2 regions of the Clostridium fungisolvens genome follow, and region 2 is predicted to be linked to the other one. Evidence: a T-box and tRNA genes for the amino acid it is inferred to sense, from the RefSeq annotation. Region 2 holds a T-box; the other holds one or more tRNA genes.
The links. The T-box of region 2 lies ahead of tyrS (tyrosine--tRNA ligase). A T-box ahead of a tRNA ligase gene usually reads a tRNA of that ligase, here a tRNA-Tyr.
Positions count from the first base shown of each region.

Region 1: it has a tRNA-Tyr gene. The T-box ahead of tyrS (tyrosine--tRNA ligase) is inferred to sense a tRNA for this amino acid. The anticodon was not compared.

Region 1 is NZ_BLZR01000001.1:3,817,894-3,824,295, forward strand. It holds gene nagA (N-acetylglucosamine-6-phosphate deacetylase) at 400-1,545, shown strand; gene metK (methionine adenosyltransferase) at 1,659-2,834, opposite strand; SAM riboswitch class I at 3,113-3,212, opposite strand; tRNA gene bsdtw1_RS16790 (tRNA-Tyr) at 3,270-3,354, opposite strand; tRNA gene bsdtw1_RS16795 (tRNA-Thr) at 3,360-3,434, opposite strand; tRNA gene bsdtw1_RS16800 (tRNA-Val) at 3,458-3,533, opposite strand; tRNA gene bsdtw1_RS16805 (tRNA-Tyr) at 3,554-3,638, opposite strand; tRNA gene bsdtw1_RS16810 (tRNA-Thr) at 3,646-3,720, opposite strand; tRNA gene bsdtw1_RS16815 (tRNA-Val) at 3,744-3,819, opposite strand; tRNA gene bsdtw1_RS16820 (tRNA-Tyr) at 3,839-3,923, opposite strand; gene bsdtw1_RS16825 (hypothetical protein) at 4,178-4,834, opposite strand; gene yyaC (spore protease YyaC) at 4,945-5,475, shown strand; gene bsdtw1_RS16835 (rod shape-determining protein) at 5,587-6,402, opposite strand, start outside.
Region 2 is NZ_BLZR01000001.1:4,690,334-4,696,735, forward strand. It holds gene bsdtw1_RS20780 (hypothetical protein) at 1-226, shown strand, start outside; gene bsdtw1_RS20785 (DNA-3-methyladenine glycosylase) at 436-1,059, opposite strand; gene tyrS (tyrosine--tRNA ligase) at 1,262-2,473, opposite strand; T-box leader at 2,820-3,087, opposite strand; gene hisS (histidine--tRNA ligase) at 3,282-4,595, opposite strand; gene bsdtw1_RS20800 (DUF2164 domain-containing protein) at 5,199-5,432, shown strand; gene bsdtw1_RS20805 (hypothetical protein) at 5,641-6,402, opposite strand, start outside.

The sequences.
Region 1 (6,402 bases), 870 kb from region 2:
ATTGTTGTTTTGCTATAGATGTACCACTTCAATCTGAAAACTTTTTTCAAAACTCCTCTGAATTCTGAGAGTAGAATTTGAAAATACAAATTAAAGCAGGAAGCGGTTCATCTATAAATGTATGCTTTTACAGTATAAAAGGTTAATGATTTTAATCACTATAAAAAATATGTTTAAGTTTCATTTTTATTACATAATTCTACAGTTTCATTTAAGATGTTATACAATTTAAAACTAAGTTTGTTTTTTGTCGCATTATATAAAATGCTATCCAATTTAATAGAATTGTTTAACGGCAAAACAACAAAGTTTCCTATATAGTAAAAAAATAAGTATTTCCCTTTTAAATAGTGTTTCTATAATTTAAATTTAGTATTATTATAAATATGAGGTGATTTAATGTTATTAATAAAAAACTGTAAAATAATTTTCTTCGATAAAATTGAAGAAGGCTCTTTACTTATTGAAGATGGAAAAATTAAAGCTATAAACCCAGAAAACAATATTGATTGCGAGACAATTGATGCAATGGGTCTATACTTATCCCCTGGATTTATAGATGTTCACATACATGGAGCTGGTGGTCACGATACTATGGATGGAACTTATGAAGCTATCAACGAAATATCAAAAACCATCGTACAACACGGAACAACATCCTTCTTACCAACTACCATGACTGTATCAACAGAAGATATAAATAAATCTATTAAAGCTATAACCTATGCAAAAAATAATGGAACTGATGGTGCGAATGTATTAGGTGTACATTTAGAAGGACCATTTATAAGTCCAGAGATGATTGGGGCACAAAATCCTAATTTCATTTTAGCTCCAACAATCGAAAACTTTATGGGCATGGTTGGGGACAATATAGAAACTGTTACTGCAATAACTATTGCACCTGAAGTAGATGGAGCTAAAGAACTTATTAATTTTTTAAAAACTAATGACATTGCAGTATCAATGGGACATACGAAAGCAACTTATTCTGAGGCAATAGAAGGAATTAAAGCTGGAGTCTCTCACTCTACTCACTTATTTAATGCTATGACTCCACTTCATCACAGAGAGCCAGGTGTTGTTGGTGCAATCTTTGATACAGATATTACTACTGAGACTATATCAGATGGTATCCACATCGCATATCCATCGCTTAGATCAGCTTACAAAATCAAAGGAATAAATAAGGTACTTCTAGTTTCTGATGCAATGATGGCATGTTGCATGCCTGATGGAGACTATTCCTTAGGAGGTCAGGATGTAATAGTTAAGAATGGTGCTGCTAGATTAAGAAATGGTGCTTTAGCTGGCTCTATCCTAACACTAGACAGCGCAGTTAGAAACGTTAAGAACAATTCAACTTATCATTTGTATGAAATAATAAGAATGGCATCTTATAATGCCGCAAAACATTGCAAAATTGAAGAGAGCAAGGGTCTTATTAAAGAAGGTTATGATGCAGATTTAGTATTATTTGATGAAAATATTAACATTAGACTATCTATTGTTAATGGAAAAGTTGTATTTGATTCAAATCGATAATTTTTTTATATAAACATATCTATACATCTATACATGTTTGTCCATATATCTTATTTACTAACAATATCTAAAATAAGAATAAAAAAAATGCTGCTTAAAAGCAGCATTTTTCATTATATATATTTCTTTATTTCTTCAACCTTATTTAATTGCTCCCAAGGTAAGCTTACGTCAGTTCTTCCGAAATGACCATATGCAGCAGTTTGCTTAAATATAGGTCTTCTAAGATCAAGATCTCTTATTATAGCACCTGGTCTTAAATCAAATACCTTACCAACGATCTCAACTATCTTATCGTCTCCTATTTTTCCAGTTCCAAAAGTATCTACTTCTATAGAAACTGGCTTAGCTACACCAATTGCATAAGCTAATTCTATTTCTAGTTTATCAGCAACTCCAGCAGCAACTAGATTCTTAGCAACCCATCTTGCTGCATAAGCTGCAGATCTATCAACCTTAGTTGGATCTTTTCCTGAGAAAGCACCACCACCGTGTCTTCCATATCCACCATAAGTGTCAACTATTATCTTTCTTCCAGTTAAACCACTATCTCCTTGTGGTCCACCTATTACAAATCTACCAGTAGGATTTATATAGTACTTTGTATTTTCATCTAATAGGTTTGCTGGTATTACAGCATTTATAACATGTTCTTTTATATCTTTTTCTATTTGCTCTTGAGATACTTCTGGACCATGTTGTGTAGAAACAACAATTGCATCTATTCTAACTGGCTTGTTGTCTTCATATTCAACTGTAACTTGAGTCTTTCCGTCTGGTCTTAGATAGTCTAAAGTACCATTTTTTCTAACTTCACTTAATCTTCTTGATAATCTATGAGCTGAAGCTATTGGCATAGGCATATATTCTTCTGTTTCGTTTGTAGCAAATCCAAACATCATACCTTGATCTCCAGCACCTACTGCTTCAATCTTATCCATTTCACCTTTTTTTGATTCTAATGCTTCATCAACTCCCATAGCAATATCAGCTGATTGTTCGTCTATTGAAGTTAGTACTGCACATGTATCGCAGTCAAATCCATATTTAGCTCTGTCATAGCCTATTTCTCTTACTGTCTGTCTTACGATTTTAGGTATATCTACATAGCAATTAGTAGATATTTCCCCCATAACTACAACCATACCTGTAGTTACTGCTGTCTCGCATGCAACTCTAGCATTTGGATCCTTTTCTAATATAGCATCTAATATCCCGTCTGAAACTTGGTCACAGATTTTATCTGGATGTCCTTCTGTAACTGATTCTGATGTAAATAATCTTTTCATTCAAAACTTAACTGTCTTCTAAAATAAAACAGTTAATTCCTCCCTTCATAAAAAATTATAGTTATTAAAAAATCATTCAGGCTACTGCCGATGATTTTCTTTACGCATCTGCCTTTCTAAGCAAATCACAACAAACCTGGCAGGTGAATATTTTTTACTCTTATTAATAGTGTAAATAAAAATCATAGACTTTTATCCTTAAAGTCTTCACAATGGATGCTTTAAATATTTTTAAGAGCAAAAAAATCTCTTCAAAGAAGAGATTTATAATTTCATCTCTCTTATCTCGCAGCTTATCTGCAGGAATTGGCACCATTGTGTATATCACCGGTTGCCGGGTTTCATAGGGCCCTTTCCCTCCACCTCTCTTGATAAGAGTTACATTATTTAATTATCTTTATTCATACAAAAAAGACACCACTATAAGTGTCTTTTTGGTGGAGGAGAGTGGATTCGAACCACTGAAGCAACTTGCAACAGATTTACAGTCTGCCCCCTTTGGCCACTCGGGAACTCCTCCATAAATGGAGCTGGCAATAGGAATCGAACCTACAACCTGCTGATTACAAGTCAGCTGCTCTACCGTTGAGCCATGCCAGCATATTATTGATTTTTTAAATTAATGGTGGGCACAACAGGGATCGAACCTGTGACCCTCTGCTTGTAAGGCAGATGCTCTCCCAGCTGAGCTATGCGCCCTTAATTTATTATTTTAAAATTGGTGGAGGAGAGTGGATTCGAACCACTGAAGCAACTTGCAACAGATTTACAGTCTGCCCCCTTTGGCCACTCGGGAACTCCTCCCTAATTTTGGAGCTGGCAATAGGAATCGAACCTACAACCTGCTGATTACAAGTCAGCTGCTCTACCGTTGAGCCATGCCAGCATATTATTGATTTTTTAAATTAATGGTGGGCACAACAGGGATCGAACCTGTGACCCTCTGCTTGTAAGGCAGATGCTCTCCCAGCTGAGCTATGCGCCCTTAATTTATTATTTAAAATTGGTGGAGGAGAGTGGATTCGAACCACTGAAGCAACTTGCAACAGATTTACAGTCTGCCCCCTTTGGCCACTCGGGAACTCCTCCATATAAGCTTTAACCAAACTTTCGATAAGTTCAATCTTTGCTGTTTTGTTTTGTCGGTGCCAATCGACAAGGATTAGTATATAATGTTATCTTATTATTTTCAACCCCAATTTAAAGGCATATTCAGTCATTTTTACAATTTACTTTTTATTTTCTACAACTTCCTCCGTATTAATACTAAATGCTACGCTATTCTATATATTATTAATAACTAAAATAATTTATTTCATACCGATATTTTTGTCTTAGATTAATTAATCTCCTATACTCTTCTCAATATATTCTACATCTATATATGGACTGAGTATATTTTTCACTTTTTCGTAATCGTTATACGATAATTTTTTCTTTAATATAGTAAATATATCTTTCGATGCCTCTATTTCATTACTGCTCTTCATATCTTCTTGTATATAATCATAATCCGCGATAGATAGTTTTCGTGATAAATATATTAACTTTGCTTTATCTGCTAGGCTTATTTTATTTAATATTGTATTCTTATCTATCTTGAAAATTGAAACTGTAGGAACAGCTTCTTCTTCAAATATACTACTATCATAACTATCTTCTTGGCTCACATAACCATTGTAATTATTTTCTAATTCCGAATTATTTGAACTTATATTTTGTTTACTTACATCCACATCACTTTTTGCTGAACTATCTATATTAGTATTTATTTTACTTTTATTCTGAGAATTTAATTTATCTTCCAATTTCTTATTAGTCTCATTGTTTTGTGTCTGTTGTTTTTCTTTGCTAATATTGCTCTGTTTAATAGTCAAATTTTGTTTGCTGCTTACTTGTAATTTTTCATAATTATACTTATTGTTTATGACCATTACTTCAACTGAAATAAACGTAATAAAAATAACTATACAACTATATTTTTTTTGTTTCTTATCCATACCTAAGCACCTCCTAATATTAAAAATATTGACAGTATATCAATATTTTATTCTTTTTTAATATTTCATATATTTGCTTCATATAAATTTATTATGAGGGAGGTGGGATAGTGAATAAGATAAAAGTTAATTATAAATCATCACTTGCTTACTACGAGATAGCCTACTTTTTAAAGAACTACATTAAAGATAACACCGTTATAGTCTGTATAGGTACTGACAAATGCATAGGAGACTGCCTTGGCCCATTAGTTGGTACAATGCTGAAAGACAAATTTTTTCCACTTCCTATATACGGCACAATAGCGTCGCCAATACATGCATTAAATCTTGATAGAAAACTAACTGAAATTTACTCAAGCCATCCTAAAGCTTGTATAATAGGAATAGATGCATGTCTAGGAGATTCGAACTCAATCGGTGAAATTCATACAAGAGATTACCCTATTCATCCTGGTAAAGGTGTAGGCAAGACTCTTCCGGACGTCGGTGACGCCTCAATAATTGGCATCGTTGACTCTAGTGAAAATTCTGAGATATTCACCAGTCGATCTATTAGATTAAATTTAATAATGGAGATGGCACAAGTTATTGTTAATTCAATAGTACACGCATACTATTTAAGCAACTTTCAAAAATAAGGCAAAAAAGTTAAAAAGCTAAAAACTATTAAAATATCTAAGTTACAACAACTTGAAAATTTATACTTTTTTAAACATTAAAAGGGACAGAATTATATTCTGTCCCTTTTACTACTCAACAAGTTCAACTTCCATATCCTTATTAAGTTCTAATTTTTCAAAGTTCTTTAAAGCAATGCCTGTCCCCATTGCAACACAGGAAATTGCATCATCTGCTACTCTTACTGAAACACCTGTCTCTGACTCTAAGTATTTATCAAGTCCATGTAATAATGCACCGCCTCCGGTCATTAATATTCCATGTTCTATAATATCAGCTGCTAGTTCAGGCGGTGTTCTCTCTAATACAGAATGAACTGCTTCTAAAATCATCCTTACAGTTTCTTTTAAAGCTATCCTTATTTCCTCTGTAGTTATATCTACAACATCCGGAAGTCCAGTTATTAGGTTTCTTCCTTTTACAGGCATAGTAAGGTTTCTTAAATCCTTAAATGCAGATCCAACATTAATCTTCAAATCTTCTGCAGTTCTTTCACCAATCATAAGCTTATATTTATTTCTTATATATTTAATGATTACTTCATCAAATTTATCGCCAGCAATTTTTATAGAAGATCTTACTACAATGCCTCCTAAAGAAATCACTGCTATATCAGTTGTACCTCCACCAATATCAACAACCATATTACCACTTGGCTTGTTTATATCGATTCCAGCACCTACCGCAGCTGCCAGAGGTTCTTCTATCAAATAGACTGTTCTAGCACCTGAATTTTTCGAAGCATCAATTATGGCTCTTTTTTCTACTTCAGTAGCTTGAGAAGGAACACATACCATGACTTTAGGCGCCGATACTCTTTTCTTTCCACACCCTTTTCTTATAAAATATGTTAGCATTTTTTCAGTCATATCATAGTCTGAAATTAC
Region 2 (6,402 bases):
TGGTGGACCTCAAACTGGAGGAGGCAATGTAAAAGCAGTAAGTCCAATTTCCATACGCCCTTGCCTATTTAGATATACTTATATATGGCAGAATAACGGAAGATCTTATTGGGCTTACCTGACATCAGTAGATCGTTACTCAGTTTCTGGATGGAGATGGATGTTCTATAGATGGGTATATTTCGGAATAGACATAAGAAGAATAGATACATTTATATGCTATTAAATAGTTATAAGGAGAAGAATATATTTTCTTCTCCTTATAAACTTCAGTTTCTTAAACAAATATCCATTCCATGTCTTCTATACCCTGACAGTAAAAAATATATCCTGTTCTTTTATCGAAAATAATTATAGGACCCATATAATCACCAGCATATTTATATTTTTAATTAACCTTATCTTTTAAATCCACTTAAATATATAGATGCATTATCATTTTTTAGAAACCCACTTATTATCCTTAATATAGAATCTCCAAGGAAAATGCACAGCTTCTTCCGCATAATCTATACCGATTCTAGTAGTTTCAACAATATCTTCATCCGATATAGTTTTATTGTCTGAAGGTTCTTCTAAATATAACTCCTCGCTTTCAGTCATATCTACCCAGTTATCTTGCTTGTTTATTGCAAAAGCAATACATAACTTTGATGGACCATTAGTAAGAGCTTTCACTTGAGCATTAGTTAGAGAATCAATTGTTTTATCAAATCTCCTTTTAGCCATTTCTTCAATACCATCTACAGGCTCTATTGCTCTTATGAGTACACCTTCTGCAGTTCCTTCTTCTTTTGTTATTATATTAAAACAATGATACATTCCATATATAGAAAAAACATATACAATTCCAGGAGGCCCGTATAGAGGCTTAACTCTCTCTGTCATCTTCCCTCCATATGCATGTGAGGCCTTATCTATAGCACCTATATATGCCTCAGTTTCGACTATTATTCCTTTTAGAAATGTTTCTCCTACCTTCCTTACTAATATTTTTCCTAGAAGTTCTTTCGACACTGTAATGGCATCTCTTGCATAAAAATCTTTACTTATCTTCATGATACTCTCCCGTTAGCCCAAAGATAATTGGTATTTAAAATTATAAATTATATCTATCAACATTTAATAAGCATCAATTTATTTTAAATTATATAACATTTAAATATACCTTTATTATCTTTTTATCATAATAATATTATCCATATATTATTTTTAAAAATATAAATTTTATGATTAATTATTCCCTATAATCAAGTAAATATTATATAAGTTTTACTTTTACAAACCTTAACTTACCGACTTGAATTATATCACCATCACCTATCGATACCTCTAAGCTATTAATAACCTTTTCTCCATTTATCTTTAGCCCTCCACCTGTTATAAGCCTTTTAGCATCATTCTTACTCTTACATAATCCTTTTTCAAATAAAAATGAGATTAAATCTTTATCTAACAATTCAGCCTCTACTTCAAGCTTTTCTACATCTTTAGGAATACTTTTTTTCTGAAATATATTTATGAATTCTTGCTCTTCTTGTTCAGCAGCTTTTTCTCCATGATATAATCTAACCAATTCTTTAGCTAAGCTTATCTTAATATCTCTAGGATTTACCTTACCACTATTTAATTTACTTCTAATTTCATCAATTTTATCAGGATGTATATCCGTAGTTAGCTCAAAGTATTTGATAATATTTTCATCTGGTATAGACATAGTCTTTCCAAATATATCTTTAGCACTTTCATTTATGCCAATATAATTTCCTAGACTTTTACTCATCTTTTCTTTTCCATCAACACCTTCAAGTAAAGGCATAAATATAGCAACCTGGCTTTCCATATCAAAATCTCTTTGAAGCGTTCTTCCCATTAGTATATTGAACCTTTGATCTGTGCCACCTAGTTCAATGTCTGCTTTTAAACTTACAGAATCATATGCTTGCATTAAAGGGTAGAAAAACTCATGGATAGAAATACTTTGGTTACTTTCAAATCTCTTTTTAAAATCATCCCTTTCAAGCATTCTAGCCACTGTTGATTTTGCTGCTAGATTTAATACATCTTCAAAATTCAACTTTGAAAGCCATTCGCTGTTAAATCTAACTTTTGTCTTATCTTTATCTAATATCTTAAATATTTGCTCTTCATAGGTTTTGGCATTTTCTATAACCTGCTCTTTAGACAATTGCTTCCTAGTTTTTGATTTTCCAGTAGGATCACCTATCATTCCTGTAAAATCCCCTAAAACTATAATAGCCTCATGCCCAAGTTCTTGCATCTGTCTTATCTTCCTTAACACAACCGCATGCCCAAGATGTATATCTGGTGCTGATGGATCAAGTCCAAGTTTGATCACTAATGGTTTATCTTCTTTTATCGACTGCTCTAACTTTTGTCTTAGATCCACTAAACTAATAATCTCATCTGCCCCTTTAGAAATTATTTTTATTTGCTCTTCTATATTAATCATATTAATCAAGTTAAGTTCAAAATAGTTAGTTGCCTATTTACATTTAAAGATTTACTTTTTCTATAAAGAGAACTAACTTATACTTAACTACACCTCCTAAATTTAAATTTATTTAACTACTTTCTAAATTTATTCAAATCAAACTTCAAGCTCAATACTTCATGGAAATGAAAACTTCATATTAAATAAAGTTATACATACTTAAATGTATGAGCTTAATCTAATCCAACCTATTTATAAAATTACCTGCAGAATAACTTTATAAAATTAGTTGGTAAATAAAGAATTCGCTAAATTGAGATATAATTTCCTAAAGAATAAAAAAACTCCCGTCCTCTAGATTGCTCTAGAGGACGAGAGTATAAACTTCGCGGTACCACCTCAATTTATTAATGCCTTACGACAATAACCTTTTCGAGTACGATGTAAAAAAACATGAACATGATACTCTAGCACTATAACCTGTGCAGGATAGGGAAAACAGCCTACTACCTTATAAGGATTTGGTGTTCAGCTCATAGATGTATTCAAAATAAATTCTTTGCTTCTTCACACCAACCAGAAGCTCTCTTAAAAAGAAATATATTTTTACTCTTTCTACTCATAGCCTTTTTTATATTTTTTTATATATTATACTCAAGCATTCAAAACTATTCAACTATTTTTTTGAATAATTTACATAAAAAGTTTTCTAAAACTTCTTAAGCCCGCATTAACACTATATATTTATATAAATATATAAATTTTTCTTTTTATAATTATATGTTATAACAATATAAGAACTTTCATTATTACCATCATATATTTTTTATTTTCTTAACTCCTCTATAACTTCATCAACAGATTTTTTAGCTTGCTCTCCAGAAAGCATTGATTTTACAGTCAATACATTATCCTTTATTTCGTCATCTCCTATTAATACTACATAAGGAATTCCTAATTTATTTGCATAGTTCATCTTCTTTTGAAGCTTTCCACCCTCAAAATACACTTGAGTTATTATACCAGCTGCTCTTAGCTTATTTGCTGTTTCTAGGCTGTAATTCAAGTCATCATTCATCGGTATTATGATAACATCACAAAGAGTTTCTCTATCCTTAGATTTTAATAGTTTTGCTTCTCTTAGTTGATAGAACAATCTAGTTAAACCTATGGATATCCCAACTCCAGGGAGCTTCTGATTTGTGTAATACTCTGCTAGATTTTCATATCTACCTCCAGAACACACAGAACCAATTGACGGATAATCATCTAGTATAGTTTCATACACTGTTCCAGTATAGTAATCCAATCCTCTTGCAATCTTTAAATCAATTATATAATTTTTTTCTGGCACACCAAAGCACCCTATATATTCTATTACTGACTTTAATTCCTTTAATCCGTCTAAGAATACTTCATCTTCTACACCAAGTTGCTCTAAAGAGTTAATAAGTTCACTGTTATTTCCTGAAAGCATTATAAACTTCATTATGGAAGTGACTTGTTCTTCACTTAGAGTGTTGGAAAGTTCATCTCGCACACTCTCTTCTCCAATTTTATCTAGCTTATCTATTGTTCTTAGAACATCACCAGCCTCGGATATGCCTAGAGCGTTAAAGAAACCATTTAATATCTTCCTGTTATTTATTCTTATCTTAAAGTTTTCAAAACCTAACTCTTTAAATATGGAATATATAACTGCAGGAATTTCTGCATCATTTACTATACTTAACTTTCCATTGCCTATTATATCTATATCACACTGGTAGAACTCTCTGAATCTTCCCTTTTGATTTCTTTCTCCCCTATAAACCTTACCTATCTGATATCTTCTAAAAGGAAAATTTAATTCACCCATGTGTTGTGCTACAAATCTAGCAAAAGGAACTGTAAGATCAAACCGTAAGGATATATCAGTATCCCCCTTGTTAAATCTATATATTTGCTTTTCTGTTTCCCCTCCACCTTTAGCAAGCAAAACTTCACTTTTCTCCATAATTGGGGTATCCATTGGTACAAATCCGTATTTCTCATAATTCTTCTTTATGGTATCAAGCATAAAGTTAAAATCAATTTGATCCTTCGGAGTAAGTTCCATAAATCCAGGTAATATTGATGGTTTAACAAAATTTTTCTCCATTTCTTCTCCTCCTGTTAATATTATTTATTTGGAAAACAAAAACACCCACTAAGGATTTATACCTAGGTGGGTGTACTATTTATCACTCAAGCACCATAGATACAAAATCCTCAACAAGATTAGACCTGTATCTGTGGTTTTTTAACCAAGAACAAGTCTTCTATCTATGGTAATGTAGTTTTACTTGTGAATTAAAACTTATATTAATCATAAATCATTATCTCCAAACTTAATTTCCACAATTTTAACATATTAGGATTTAATATTCAAGTTGTAAATGAACCATTTCATAATTAAATTTATATTTTCAAATTCTCCTATCAGAACCCAGCGAAGTTTTAAAAATATATTTCGAATTGAAGTGCTTCATCTTTATTTTGATAAGTTTCAATGGGAAGTAGTTTATCTATAAATATTTAATCTTAGAATATTAATCTTATATTGATTCTATAATAATCAATATCTTATAATTATATACAGACTTTATTAAAAGCTATCAGCGAAAAATCATGTTTTAAATATATATCGAACCAATGGTTATCTATTAGTTAATCAAAAGGACACTATACCCAATATATTTTCATTTTAAAGGAGAAAATAACATTGAGAAAAGAAAAGAAAATTACACTAAGCAAAGAAAGCAGAGATTCAATGATTTCATCCATACAAGAATTTTTCCATAATGAAAGAGATGAAGAGATAGGAAACCTAGCTGCATCTGCAGTATTAGATTTCATTGTTGAGGAGTTATCTTCCGAGTTCTATAATCAAGGAATTAATGATGCCTATAGATACATAAGTGAAAGAACAGAAGATATGCTTGGACTTCAAAAGTAATCTTACCACTGTAGAAACAATATATTTCCAGGAAATAAAAAAGCTCACTGAAGCTAATTTCTTCAGCGAGTTTTTTTTGCACATCTGCCTTTCCGGATGTATATAAAAAATCATATTAATTCTTTGAGTAAGCTCATTAAAGCATCTGGTTAATAACCACTTAATTTCAGCCCACTGCTTTAACAGCATCTTTAAATTATTTCACCTATTATTCAAGATCTATTACTTTAGAATTCCCATCAACATTAGAAAGAATTCCTTTATCATTTATATCTAGCAAAGTACCTTCATATTTGACTGTCTTTTTAGTAATAGCATCAGTTACGCTTTTATTTGAATTTTTTATAAACACTCTGCCCCCGGCAGTTATGAATATATCATTCTTATCCACTTTAGAATCTAATTTAATATTTTGCCACTCACTTACTGATTTATCAGCATCTCCGTAGATTATTTCCTCTATTTGATCAGCTTTTCCTTTTCCTATAAAAACTGAATTATCACTATGTCCTATTATAGTACCTTCACTTAAATTTTTAATTTTAGTTTGCTTAGAACCTGTATTAAGCTTTACCATATTCGTTTGCTCATAAAGTAGATTCGCATTTACTGGGTCAATGTCTATTGCACCTATTCCAACGAGGTTAGATTTAACCTTTTCTAATTGGGACATAACATTTATTTTGTATATATCAGCTCTATTAGATGATTTTCCTATCTTAAAATACATTACATTAGAGGAAGTAGCAAATGCCATATCTTCAATGTTATCTTTACTGCTAGATAAATTAATTATATCTTTTTTCAGATCCAAGTCAGTAAGCTCCACTTTTTCATCTCTAGATGCGTCATATTTATGAATATCTATATAAGGCTTACTTTTAGAATACTTTGTTTTCTCAGCTATTATGAGAAAATCTCCATCTGTTACCCATTTAGTATAATTAACTTCCATGCTTTCTTCTAACTT